Regions from separate parts of the Arthrobacter zhaoguopingii genome, predicted to be linked through region 1. Evidence: predicted binding sites of a transcription regulator. Region 1 holds the regulator's gene; the other holds the start of a gene.
The links. The regulator HspR, encoded in region 1, represses chaperone genes until heat shock. The targets are predictions, from matches to a motif close to AAGTTGAGTCNNNNNGACTCAACTT.

Region 1 (6,248 bases):
TGGGCGCACCGCCGCAGGTGCAGCCACCACCCCTGACTGCCGAGGCACTCGACGCAGCCGGTGCCCGAGGGCGCCGCCGTGGGAACGATCCCTGTCGCTTCGCTCATTCGCTGGATCCTTTCCGAGTCCGGCCGGGCAGCTTCGTGCGGCGGACCGCCGCCGTCGTTCTGTTCTACACCGAGCCGGCGGTGGAGGCCAGAGTCCCTGCCCGTATGACGCCAAGGCCGCCGGCGTAACGATCCGCGCATCCTTTAGCGAGCTGGGCCTCGAACATACATCCAGGTCAGCCCTTTCACCCTGTCGCCGTGGATACTCCCGACCCTGTCCCGGCCGCCCGTGACCCTGCGGGAAAGGATGACTTCGCCCCGACGGCGGTGGGCATGCAGGAGGCGATCGCATCCTGCGACATCTCGACCGCCCGCAGCGCCGAGCATTACTCCTTCCTGGCGTTCAGCCTGATGTCGTCCCCGAACACCCGGTCCGTCAACATCAAGGTCGTGGCATGAGCCGCTGGCCGGCCTTCGACACCGCATCCGGGTCCGGCGGCTCAGAACGCCGTAGAGGCCAAGTCCTTCTCGCCGTCCACCATGGCAGCGATGATGCGCTCGGCGACGGCCTGCGGATCCTTGCCCTGCGGCAGCCGCGGGGCGGTGCCCGCGAGGGTCCGTTCGGTCAGGCCGGTCTCCGTGTGCGGGGGGCGCACATCCAGCACCCGGGATCCCTGGCGGCGCAGTTCGAGGCTGAGTGCCTTGCCGTAGGCGCTCAGTGCCGCCTTGGTGGCGGAGTAGGCGGCCATGCCCGCGGTGGGCCGCTCGGCGACGACGGCGCTGAGCTGGACGACGACGGAGTCTTCGGCCAGCCGCGGCGCCAGCTGGCGCATCAGGCGCATGTACCCGAGCAGGTTCACCAGCATCAGCTCATCCAGGGTGTCGTCGTCGACCTCCACGGCCGGCCCGAAGGCGACGACGCCGGCGGCGAAGATGATGCCGTTCAGCTCCCGTCCGTAGGCGGCCGCCGCGATATCCGAGGGTGCGCTGAGCCGGCCGAGGTCGGCCGCGACGGTGCCGGCAGCGGCACCGCCCAACTCGCCGGCAAGGGCGGCCAGCTTGGCCTCCGACCGTCCACTCAGGGTCAGGAGGGCTCCCCGGGCGGCAAGGCCGCGCGCGAGCGCTGATCCCAGCACTCCGGTGGCACCGACGACAAGGAAGTGGGATCCGTTCAGCTCCATGCGGCGAGTGTACCAACGCAGGGTTGAGGGCGGTCCGGCTACGCTGGGGCAATGGGCGAGATTAAGACCTGGCAGGCGATGGCCGACACGAATGCGGAACGGCTCCAGCGCACCACGGGCCGCAGCGTTGAGGAGTGGGTGGAGGCCGCCCGCGGCGCCGGCGTCGACTCCCGGGCGGCGCTCGCGGCCTGGCTGAAAGCCCAGGGGGTGACCGGCTACAGCCTGATGAGCGTGGACTGGGCGATGTTCGGCTACCCGGATTTCATCCTTCGATCCGGAGACGAACTGTACGAGGGCCAGTACGCGGACCGGCAGGCGCTGCGGCCCATCGGGGACCGGCTCCTCGCCTGGGCACTCGACACCGACGGCGTCGAGGTGCAGATGCGCAAGACCTACATCTCACTGCAGACGGCGCGCCGGAAGTTCGCGCAGGTCACCCCGGCGACGAAGTCCGCCGTCGACGTGTTCCTGCGCTTCGCCCGCCCGAACGATCCGCGCGCCGAGCCGGCGCGGGCGGCCAAGGACGATCCGTTCCGCTGGCGGATCCGCCTGAAGACAGTCGACGATATTGACGACGCGGTGCTGCAGGCCCTTACTGCGGCCCGGGACGAAAGCCTCTAGCCCGCTGTTCCTTGAGCCGGGCCAGCTCAAGGCGCGCAGCGGAGTCGGCCTCGAGCTCCTCGAACGCCTCCTGGACCCGCTGTGAGGAAGGATCCGACCAGGCCAGTTCCTCACGGGCGGCGGCGAGTGCCTGCAGGCGGCGCACCTCCCGCTCGGCTTCCCGGGCGGCGAGCTCCCCGCCCCCGATCGGGCCCGCCGAGGCGCGCAGTGCCTCCTGGGCCCGCACCGAGGCCTCGGCCGCGGCCTGCTGGGCCAGCAGGGCCTGGTGCCGGAGCCAGCTGTCGGACATCCGTTCCTCAAGCCGTGCGACGTCGGCGGCGAGCCGCCGGGCCTGAACGTCGATCTCCTGAAGCTGCCCGCTGAGGGTCTGCAGGTGCTTCGCGGCACCCAGCTGGGCTCGCAGGGCTTCCCGGGCGGCGTTGTCATCGCCACGGGCGACCGCGGCGGCGGCGTGCGCCTCGAAGTGGCGCACCCGCGCGGCAGCCTCGCCGGCCAGGATTTCGAGGCGGCGCCGGTGCGCGGCGACATCGGCGGCTCCCCGCCGTGCCTGATCCAGGGCTGCGTGCTGCGCCCGCTGTGCGTTGGCTGCGGTCACCCGAGGGTCCTCGACGGGCTGGGCGGCGGCCTTGTTGGCGCGGACGATCCGCGAGATGCGCCGGGAAAGGGACATCGCTGCCCTGCCGGGGCCTAGGAGCGGCGGAGCGGCGCCGTCATGACGCCCTCCGGACCCCGTAGGCGGTAAGCCATGAATGCATGGCGCTGATCTCCATGGTCAGCCGGGCGCCGCTGCGTTCCAGCTCGAGCCGGTCCATGGAGCCTGAACCCCGCAGCAGGCAGCGCCGGAGGTCAACCGAGAGTCCCTCAAGGGAGCGCACATGGCGGGCGAGGTCCGCCGTCAGTTCCCGTTTCAGGGCCCGGTTCGGCTCCCGGTCGGCCATGCGCAGGTGGTCTCCGACGGAGGCGGCGGCCCGTTCGAGCTCTTCGGCGGCGGCGGGCAGGTTGCCCACCGGCCAGCCGCGCTGCACGGCCTCGGCGAGGGCCCGCCGGTTGGCCTGGTTGGAGCGGCGGAGCTCCAGGGCCAGCCGGGCCGGCTCCCGCACGGTCCGGTCCATGGCGAGGGAGTGAAGGGTCAGGACGCCGTTGTCGGCCGCGCGCCGCATCAGTCCTGAACGCCGGATCCGCCGGACGGCCAGCCAGAGCAGCGCGGTGGAGGTCAGGCCCATGATGAGCAGGATGATGCCGAACACCATCAGCAGCTGAAGAAATCCGTCCATCAGTACAGGGTCCTCGGGGAGCGGGAGCGGGAGCGGAGCATGCCTCTAGTGTGCCCTGCGGGTGCGGCGATTTCCAGATTTTGGCCGCTGAAATCCACCGGGCCGTGCCGTCCGCTCAGTTGCGGGCGATGTCCGGGCGCCAGACCATGACGGCCTGGCTGCGGGCCCGCGGGCGCTGGCCCCGGGCCAAGGTGACGACGTCGCCGGCCAGCCCGGCGGCGAACACCCGGCTGGGATCGGGCTGACCGCGGCGCTGCGCCAGTTCGGAGCTGAGTTCCCGGACCCTCTGCTGCAGCGCCGACACCTGGTTCTCGAGTTCGAGGATGCGGCGGATCCCTTCGAGGGAAACCCCTTCGTGGGATAGCCGCTGGATCTCGCGGAGGGTGCTGACGTCCTTCTGGGAGTACCGCCGGGCGCGCCCGGGAGCCCGGCTCGGTGTGACGAGGCCGAGCCGGTCGTACTGGCGCAGCGTCTGCGGGTGCATGTCGGCCAGCTCGGCGGCGACCGAGATGACATAGATCGGCATCTGACTATCCATGATGGTCTCCTTCCGGGTGCCGCGTGCGGGGGACGGGTGTGCGGTTAGAGCCGGGCCTTGGCCGCCAGGCCCGCGCGGGGGTTGGCGTCGGCGGTCGCGGCGGCGAACGCCTCAACCGCGGCGGCGGCCTCCTTGGAGAGGTTCTGGGGCACCACGACGTCGATGGTCACAAGCAGGTCCCCGGTCACCTTCGGCGTGGACACCCCGCGGCCCTTGAGCCTCAGCGTCCTGCCCGAGGGGGTACCCGGCGGGACCTTCATCTTGACCAGGTCGCCGGTGATGGTCGGCACTTCGATCTGCGCGCCGAGTGCGGCCTCAGGGAAGGTCACGGGCACGTGGACCTTGATGTTGTCGCCGTCGCGCTGGAAGAGCGGATGATCCTTGACGTTCACCGTGACCATGAGGTCGCCGCTGCCCGCCGGCCCCGACTGGCCGCGTCCGCGCACCCGCACCTTCTGGCCGTCCTTGATGCCGGCCGGGATGCGGACGTCGATGACCTCCCCGGAGGGCTCGCGCAGTCCAATGGTGGTGCCCTTGATGGACCCGGCGAAGGAGATGGTGGTGCTGGCGGTGCGGTCGGCGCCCTTGCGCGGCGGCGCGTCGAAGCCACCGCCGAACCCGCCGCCGCCGCCGAAGAGGTCGGCGAACTCGGGCGGGAGGTTGCTGTAGCTGTTGCCGCCGCGGGTGCGGGGCCCGGCGCTCTGGCCGAAGAGGTTTCCGAAGATGTCCTCGAAGCCGGCGCTGCCGCCTGGCGCCCCGGCGCCGGCGGCGGTGAAGCGGGCGCCGCCGCCCATGGCGCGGATGGCGTCGTACTGCTGGCGCTGCTCGGAGTCGGACAGCACGGAGTACGCCTCGGAGACGTCCTTGAACATGCGTTCGGACCCGGCGTCGCCCTGGTTCTGGTCAGGGTGGTGCTTGCGGGCGAGTTTGCGGTACGCCTTTTTGATGTCGGCGTCGGTCGCGTCCTTGGAGACACCGAGGATCTTGTAAAAATCCTTATCGACCCAATCCTGACTAGCCAATTGGAGTCTCCTTTCACTGCTTCTTAACGATGTAGGGAACAGTACCTGCAGGAGGCACTGCCGACGCTGGCCGGGTTCCCGGGGAAGGCGGCTTTAATACTTCCGGCGAGCTCTGCGAGCGGGAAGTTTCGTTGCCGCCGTCCGGGGACCCGGCCAGCATTGACGGAGCTTACTCCGGTACTGCGACGATCACTTGCGCCGCCCGCAGCACGCGGTCGCCCTTGCGGTAGCCGGCGCGGAGTACCTGGCTGACGCTGTCGGCCTGAACGTCCGCGCTGGGCTGCTGGATGAGCGCCTCGTGGATGTTCGGGTCGAACGCCACGCCGGTCTCGTCGATGCGGGTCAGCTCGTACGCCTTGAGGGCGTTTTCGAACTTGCCAGCGATCGCCGCGAACGGTCCGTCGGCAAGGTCGCCGTGCTGGCGCGCGGCGTCGATGTCGTCGAGGACCGGCATCAGCGAGTTCAGAACGCCGATGACGGCCTGGTCGCGTGCAACGTCGCGGTCCCGCTCGACGCGGCGCCGGTAGTTGACGTACTCGGCCTGCAGCCGGAGCAGGTCGTTGCGCAGTTCGGCGATGACCTCCGTCACCGGCGCGTCCTCGCCCTCGCCGGCCTCGTTGAGGATGGCTTCCGCCTGGGCGAGCGCGTCGCCGTCGGCGGAGTCCGGGACGGCCGGCGCCGGGGGCGCCTGCTCCCCGGCCGCCCCGGACACCGGCTCGGCCGGTGCCGGGTCGCCGGCGTCCTTCTGCTGCCCACGGACGGCGCCCGTTTCAGGGTCGATCTTGCGGTTGTCCCGGAAGCTCACTGGCTCTGACTGGTACTCTTCTTCATTTCCGTGGTGCGGCATGGTTACTTCTTTTCTTCGTCGACAACCTCGGCGTCAACGATGTCATCGTCCTCCGCCGGGGCGGGGCCGGATCCGTCGGCCGATGCTCCGGGGCCGCTCTGTCCGTCCTGCTGGGCGGAGGCGTAGATGGCTTCGCCGAGCTTGGACTGGGAGGCCTGCAGCTTCTCGAACGCGGTCTTCACCTCGTCCTCGTTGTCCTGGGACTCGAGCGCCTTCTTGAGGGCGTCGACGTCGGCCTGAACCTCGGTCTTAACCTCCTCGGGCAGCTTGTCCGAGTTGTCGGCGATGAGCTTGTCGACGGAGTAGGCGAGCTGCTCGGCGGCATTGCGGGTGTCGGCTGCCTCACGGCGGGCCTTGTCCTCGGCTGCGTGCTCCTCGGCCTCGCGGACCATGCGGTCGATGTCTTCCTTGGAAAGGGAGGAACCACCGGTGATGGTCATCGACTGCTCGGTGCCGGTGCCCTTGTCCTTGGCGGATACGTGCACGATGCCGTTGGCGTCGATGTCGAAGGTGACCTCGACCTGCGGCACTCCGCGCGGGGCCGGCGCGATGCCGGTCAGCTCGAAGGTGCCCAGCGGCTTGTTGTCGCGGGTGAACTCGCGCTCGCCCTGGAAGACCTGGATCGCCACGGACGGCTGGTTGTCGTCGGCGGTGGTGAAGGTCTCGGACCGCTTGGTCGGGATGGCGGTGTTGCGCTCGATGAGCTTGGTCATCATGC
Region 2 (6,248 bases), on a different contig from region 1:
CGGTCTGCACGTTGCGGGAACCCGGGAGAGCCATTTCCCCAGTGTTGTCCGGATGGGCCCCGAATTCCACTATCGGGAGGCCTCGGATCCTCCCGGCAGCCTCACCCGGTGCGGCGGGTCAGGACGAAAACTGGGAGGTGTACCGGTCGACGTAGACCTGCCAGAGGGCGGGATCCTGGCCGAGGCTGCGCTCATTGAGGTAGTCGTCGAGGCCCATCAGGGTCAGGTGCCAGCCGGCGGCGGAAACGGCGATCTGCGCGGAATCCGCAGGCGAAATCGTCAACGCCAGCAGGGTGCCGCCGTCCTCCTGGCGCGTGAACTCCCACCGCAGGACCTCCCGGTCCCAGGAGAAGGCCAGCACCGTGGGCTTGGAGGCCTCAAGGACCGTGCCCTTCAGCGGCCGCTGGCCCGGCAGCTTGAAGATGACCTCGGCGTCCCGGCGGGGCAGGATGTCCATTTCGGCGGGGAACCAGTATTTGAGCTTGCCCGGATCCGTCAGGTGCTTCCACAGCACCGCCGGCGGAACCGCGAACCGCATCTCGAAGCGCAGGGCAGGTGCGCCGTCGTCGGTGGTAGTGCGGCTGACTGTCGGTTCTGCGGTGGAGGAAGTCACCTATCCATCGTAGACCGCGGGAAAACCGGCTCTGGCTAGGTGTGCTGCCGGTGGTGTTCACTTGTTCCATGAGAGCCATCTGGAAGGGAGCCGTCGCGTTCGGGCTGGTGAACGTGCCCGTGAAGGTGTACAGCGCCACCGAAGACCACGACATCGGCCTCCACCAGGTCCACGATAAGGACGGCGGGCGGATCCGCTACCAGCGCCGGTGTGAGATCTGCGGGGAAGTGGTCGACTACAAGAACATCGACAAGGCCTATGACGACGGCGAGCACACAGTGGTGCTGACGGAGGAGGACCTCGGCTCCCTCCCGGTCGAAAAAAGCCGTGAGATCGAGGTGGTCGAATTCGTTCCCAGCGACCAGATCGACCCCATCATGTACGACCGCTCCTACTACCTTGAGCCCGATTCGGCCTCCACCAAGGCCTACGTGCTGCTCCGCAAGACCCTCGAGGAGACCGAGCGGACGGCGATCGTCCAGTTCTCCCTCCGGCAGAAGAGCCGGCTCGGTGCGCTGCGGGTCCGCGGCGAGGTCCTGATGCTCCAGTCGCTGCTCTGGGACGACGAGGTGCGCGAAGCCTCCTTCCCCGCTCTCGAGGAAAAGGTGCGCATCTCCGCCAAGGAGAAGCAGATGTCCGCGGCCCTCGTCGAGTCCTTCTCGACGGATTTCGATCCTGAGAACTTCACCGATGACTATCAGGTGCAGCTGCGCACCCTGATCGATGCGAAGATCGAGAAGGGCGACACCCTGAGCACCGAGGAGACCTTCGGCGCGTCGGCGGAGGAGGACGACACCAACGTCCTCGACCTGATGGAGGCTCTGCGCCGCAGTCTCGAGAAAAACCGCGAAAAGAAGTCCGGCGGCAAGAAGGACTCGACCAGTTCGAAGAAGGGAGCGTAATGGGTTTCTTCACCGACTCCCGCGGCAGGCAGGGCATCGCCCAGCGCCCCAATGCCCTGATCCTGGCCTGGGCCGGGCTGGGCGCGGCGTCCCTGATGGCACTGAAGGACGAAAACAGCGAGGCACTCGGCCGGGCCAGCACCGCCTGCCTCGCCATCTGGGCCGCGCTCGAGGCCGCCGACGGTGACAGCGGGTTCCGCCGTACCGCCGGAGCGCTGACCCTGGCCTGGCTGACGCGGCGCTAGCGTTCCTCGAACACGTCGGGGACGCCGTCCCGGTCGGCGTCGACCGCCTCCTTGGCTTCGATCTGCCGGTAGTGGCGGTTGCGTGAGCGCAGGATGACGGAGGCGGCGAGCGCCGCGAGGAGCGAGCCGATCAGCACCGCGACCTTCGCGTGGTCGTCCTCCGGGGTGCCCTGGCCGAAACCGAGCTCCGCAATGAGGAGTGAGACGGTAAACCCGATGCCGGCCAGCAGGGCGGCTCCGGCAATATCCACCCAGGACAGGTCGGGGTCGAGGTTAGCCTTCTCGGCCTTGGTCACGAGCCAGACCGCCAGCAGGATGCCGATCGGCTTTCCGACCACCAGTGCCAGGACGATGCCCACGGCGATCGGGTCAGTGATGGCGCTGAGGAACCCCGAGGCGCCGCCGATCGTCACCCCCGCCGAGAAGAAGGCGAAGACCGGGACGGCGACACCCGCCGACAGGGGGCGGATGCGGTGTTCCATCGTGTCCGCCAGCCCCTCGGCGTCCGGCACGGTGGAACCTTCGGCCTGGGCTTTCCGCGAGGGCTTGACCGGGACGGCGAAGCCGAGGAGGACCCCGGCGACGGTGGCGTGGACCCCGGAGGCGTGCACCAGGGTCCAGACGATGAAACCGAGAGGCAGCAGGATCAGCCACGGCGCCATCGCGTGCCGTTGGAAGAACCGGGAGAACCGGTGGGCCAGGAAGGCATAGAGGGCAAGCGGAAGCACCGCCAGCAGCAGGGGCGTAGCGGCAATGTTCCCGGAATAGAAAAAGGCGATGATGCTGATGGCGATCAGGTCGTCCACAACGGCCAGAGTGAGCAGGAAGATGCGCAGGGCCCCGGGAAGGTGGGATCCGACGACGGCGAGCACAGCCAGGGCGAACGCGATATCGGTGGCCGTGGGGATGGCCCAGCCGCGCAGGGCGTCCGAGCCGCTGGTCAGGATCACCGCGACGTAGATCAGTGCGGGCACCACGACTCCGCCTATAGCGGCAGCCACCGGCACGATGGCACGGGAGAAGCGGCGGAGGTCGCCGGCGACGAACTCCCGCTTGAGTTCGAGCCCGGCGAGGAAGAAGAAGATTGCCAGCAGGCCGTCGGCCGCCCAGGCACCGACACTGAGTTCGAGGTGCAGCGGTTCGTAGCCGAATTTGGCGTCGCGCAGGGCGAAGTATCCATCGGCGGCCGGAGTGTTGGCGAGGATGAGCGCCAGCGTCGTCGCGAGGAGCAGGAGCGCACCGCCCACCGTCTCCTTGCGCAGGATCGAGGACATCCTCAGGTGTTCGGGATAGCTGGCCCGGGTGAAGACCCGCTTCGCCGTGGATTCACTCGAGGGCTGGGTGGGTGGGGACGGGGTGGAGGACACAGGAGCTCCTTTTGTCGGCGGTCGCTTGAGGAAGCGCCGACCAGACTTCCCGGCTCACCGTGATCCAGACTACCCGGCGGCGCGGGTGATGCATACCGGGGGGTCCGCCGGCAGCCGGCCCGACGCGGCTGCCTGTGGCAGATGCAACATCAGGATTCGAGCTCCCGGGCAAGTTCCCGAAGCGCAGTGAGGACCAGATCGGGACGGCGAAAGGACGAGGGGTAAGGTGAGCCGTTGCGGTTCAGCCAAGCGGTCCGCATGCCCGCCCGCGCTGCCCCATCGATGTCCCAGGGATGGGAGGCGATCAGCATCATGTCCTCGACCCCGGTGCCGCAGGCACCGGCTGCATAACCGTACGCCGAGGGTGCGGGTTTCCAGAGCGGGGCATCCTCCACCGAGAGGAACTTCTCGAAACTGCCCTCGATTCCGGCGCGCTGCGCGAGCCCTTCGGCGATGGCCGCCGCGCCGTTGGTCAGAGTGATGAGGCGGTGGCCGCTGTCGGTCAGCGCTTCGATGCCGGGGATGACGTCCTCGTGGACGCCGAGGTTCCGGAACCGGTCAAGCAGCAGCGCCACGGCGTCGTCGACGCTCCGGTTGACGGGCTGCCCGGCCAGCACGGACCGGAGGGCATCCTCGGCCACGTCGGTGAAACGGGGGTTGATGCCTGCTGCGGTCAGCGCGAATCCGTCCCGCAGCAGGGATGCGAACCACAACCGGGAGGTTCCGTCCGAGCAGCCGATCCCGGCGAAGTGCCCGGCCATGGGTGAGAGGTCCGAAAGGGTTTCATTGACATCGAAGACAAGCACCGAGGGGCGCATGGCGCCCTACCCTCCGTCGATCGGGCAGGAGCTGGCGGGTTCCATGGTGTGCATCGGCTCTCCGGTTCGTTGGGCGTCCGCGGCGCAAACCGCTGGGGGAAGCCTAGTTCCGCCGACGGCCACTGGGAACAGTCCGCCGTGGAGCACCGCCTGCGCCTCCCTGCTTACCTGCCCCCGTCCGCGCCCCGGAGGTCGGGTTTGGAGCGGGCGGGAAATGCCCTAAGCTATTGGAGAACCATCTGCCTGTGTAGCTCAGTCTGGTAGAGCATCCGCTTCACACGCGGAAGGCCCGGGGATCGAGGCCCCGCGCAGGCACTCTGCGCCCTCCCGCAATCCTTGCGGGAGGGCTGCTTTTCTTTAAGCCCCTCCTGCGACGGCTTCCCTTCCCTTGCACGGGGGGGGAGGGCTTCACCCTTTAGGCCCTTCCTGCGACGGGTTCCCTTCCCTGGCACGGCCGGCCCGCCGGCCGTATCCGGCCTTTCCTCTTCGGCCCGAACGAACCTCAAAAAAGTTGGCGCACCACTTGGCACTCTCCTCTTGAGAGTGCTAATTTAACTGCAGGTTGAGCGGAACCCGCTCAACTCTGGTAGATGAAATAACCACCACCGTCGGTGGCCGTTGTGCGAAGGAGTTGTTTTCAAATGGCCATGAAGTTCGACCCGTTCCGGGAATTGGACCGCGTCGCCGGCGCGCTGCTGGATCCCCGGCAAGGGCTGCGCCTGATGCCCATGGACCTGTACCGCGAGGGCGACCACTACATCCTGACCGCCGACCTTCCGGGCATCGATCCGGGCTCCGTCGATATTGACGTCGACGGCCAGCTGCTCACCATCCGGGCCGAGCGCACCCTGCGCGGCGCCGAAGGGGTCAAGTGGCTGACCCGCGAGCGCGAGAGCGGATCCTTCCTCCGCCAGCTCAACCTCGGTCAGGGGATTGACATCGAGGCCATCTCGGCCCGTTACGAGAACGGCGTGCTGAGCGTCAACATCCCCGTGACCGAGCGGGCGAAGCCGCGGAAGATCGAGGTCATGTCGGGAACCGATTCCGAGGCCGTCAAGGGCGAGTCCGTTGAGGGCGGATCCGGGCAGAAGACCGTCGAAGCCTAGGAGCCGCAGGGCTCTCCCCTTCCCGGGCCGGGCCGGGCGCACCGAGCGTCCGTCCCGGCCTTCGCCTTTTCAGCCAGCGGATTCCCTTGCCAACACCATCACCTGCGGAAAGGATGGCGGGATGGATTTCTCTCCCGCCACCGCCATCGTCACGGGATCCGATTCGGGAATCGGCAGGGCCACCGCGCTGGCCCTGGCCGAGGCCGGCCTCGACGTCGGCATCACCTGGCACTCGGACTCGGAGGGGGCGGAGGAGACCGCCCGCGGAGTGCGCGCCCTTGGGCGGAAGGCCGTCGTCGCCGGGCTCGACACCACCGACGCCCCTGCCTGCGGCGACGTGGTCGACGCGATGGCCGAGGAGCTCGGCGGCGTGGACGTCTTCGTCAACAACGCCGGGGTCAAGGGCGGCACCCTGTTCCTCGAGACCGACTGGGATACCTGGCGCGGCACCCTCGCCGCGAACCTCGACGGGGCGTTCGTCTGCATCCAGCGGGCGGCGGCCCGAATGGTCAAGGCCGGCCGGGGCGGGCGCATCATCGCGGTCACCAGCGTGCACCAGGAGCAGCCCCGGGTCGGTTCCGCGGCGTACGACGCCTCCAAGCACGGGCTGGGCGGGCTGGTGCGGACCATCGCCCTCGAGCTGGCAGACCAGGGCATCACGGCCAACGCCGTACTGCCCGGGGAGATCTCGACCCCCATGAACGATGCCGAAGACGTGGATCCCCGAACCGTTGACCGGCCGGGCATTCCGGTGGGCCGTCCCGGCGACGCGAAGGAGGTCGCCGCGGTCATCGCCTTCCTCGCCTCACCGGCCGCAAGCTACGTCAACGGAGCATCGTTCGTCGTGGATGGCGGGATGCTCCTGATGGGCCCGCAGGCAGGGTCGCACCTCACCAGCGGGGCATGGCGCTCGCTCTGAGAAGCCGCATCCGGGCCTGTAACGTTGACCCGGTGAAACCTGTACCTCCCCGCCTCACCGCAGCCCTCTCCGCCGTTCTCCTCGGCGTAACGCTCGCCGCCTGCGGGTCTGACTATCCCCTGGGCCCGGAGCAGGAATCAGCGGCACGCAACGCCGACTCGAAGCTCCAGGGGGCCATCACCGGCGCCGGCTCATCGGCGCAGGGACCTGCCATGGAGGCCTGGCGGGCGGCCTTCGCCACCGTCAATCCACGCGCTCAGGTGCAGTACTCCCCCGAT

Region 2: a site for HspR is predicted at 4,505-4,529, ahead of GVV77_RS06620 (Hsp20/alpha crystallin family protein). Genes of this name have one in related genera too.

What each region holds. Positions count from the first base shown of each region.
Region 1 covers NZ_WIAE01000015.1:40,779-47,026, reverse strand. The annotation lists gene GVV77_RS15780 (UBP-type zinc finger domain-containing protein) at 1-107, opposite strand, end outside; gene GVV77_RS15775 (hypothetical protein) at 306-506, shown strand; gene GVV77_RS15770 (SDR family NAD(P)-dependent oxidoreductase) at 548-1,228, opposite strand; gene GVV77_RS15765 (DUF5655 domain-containing protein) at 1,280-1,849, shown strand; gene GVV77_RS15760 (PspA/IM30 family protein) at 1,821-2,519, opposite strand; gene GVV77_RS15755 (hypothetical protein) at 2,560-3,123, opposite strand; gene GVV77_RS15750 (heat shock protein transcriptional repressor HspR) at 3,239-3,661, opposite strand; gene GVV77_RS15745 (DnaJ C-terminal domain-containing protein) at 3,706-4,683, opposite strand; gene GVV77_RS15740 (nucleotide exchange factor GrpE) at 4,853-5,530, opposite strand; gene dnaK (molecular chaperone DnaK) at 5,533-6,248, opposite strand, start outside.
Region 2 covers NZ_WIAE01000004.1:82,767-89,014, forward strand. The annotation lists gene GVV77_RS06585 (ATP-dependent DNA ligase) at 1-34, opposite strand, end outside; gene GVV77_RS06590 (SRPBCC domain-containing protein) at 119-613, opposite strand; gene ku (non-homologous end joining protein Ku) at 682-1,515, shown strand; gene GVV77_RS06600 (hypothetical protein) at 1,515-1,760, shown strand; gene nhaA (Na+/H+ antiporter NhaA) at 1,757-3,127, opposite strand; gene GVV77_RS06610 (haloacid dehalogenase type II) at 3,277-3,945, opposite strand; tRNA gene GVV77_RS06615 (tRNA-Val) at 4,187-4,260, shown strand; gene GVV77_RS06620 (Hsp20/alpha crystallin family protein) at 4,587-5,051, shown strand; gene GVV77_RS06625 (SDR family oxidoreductase) at 5,173-5,970, shown strand; gene pstS (phosphate ABC transporter substrate-binding protein PstS) at 6,003-6,248, shown strand, end outside.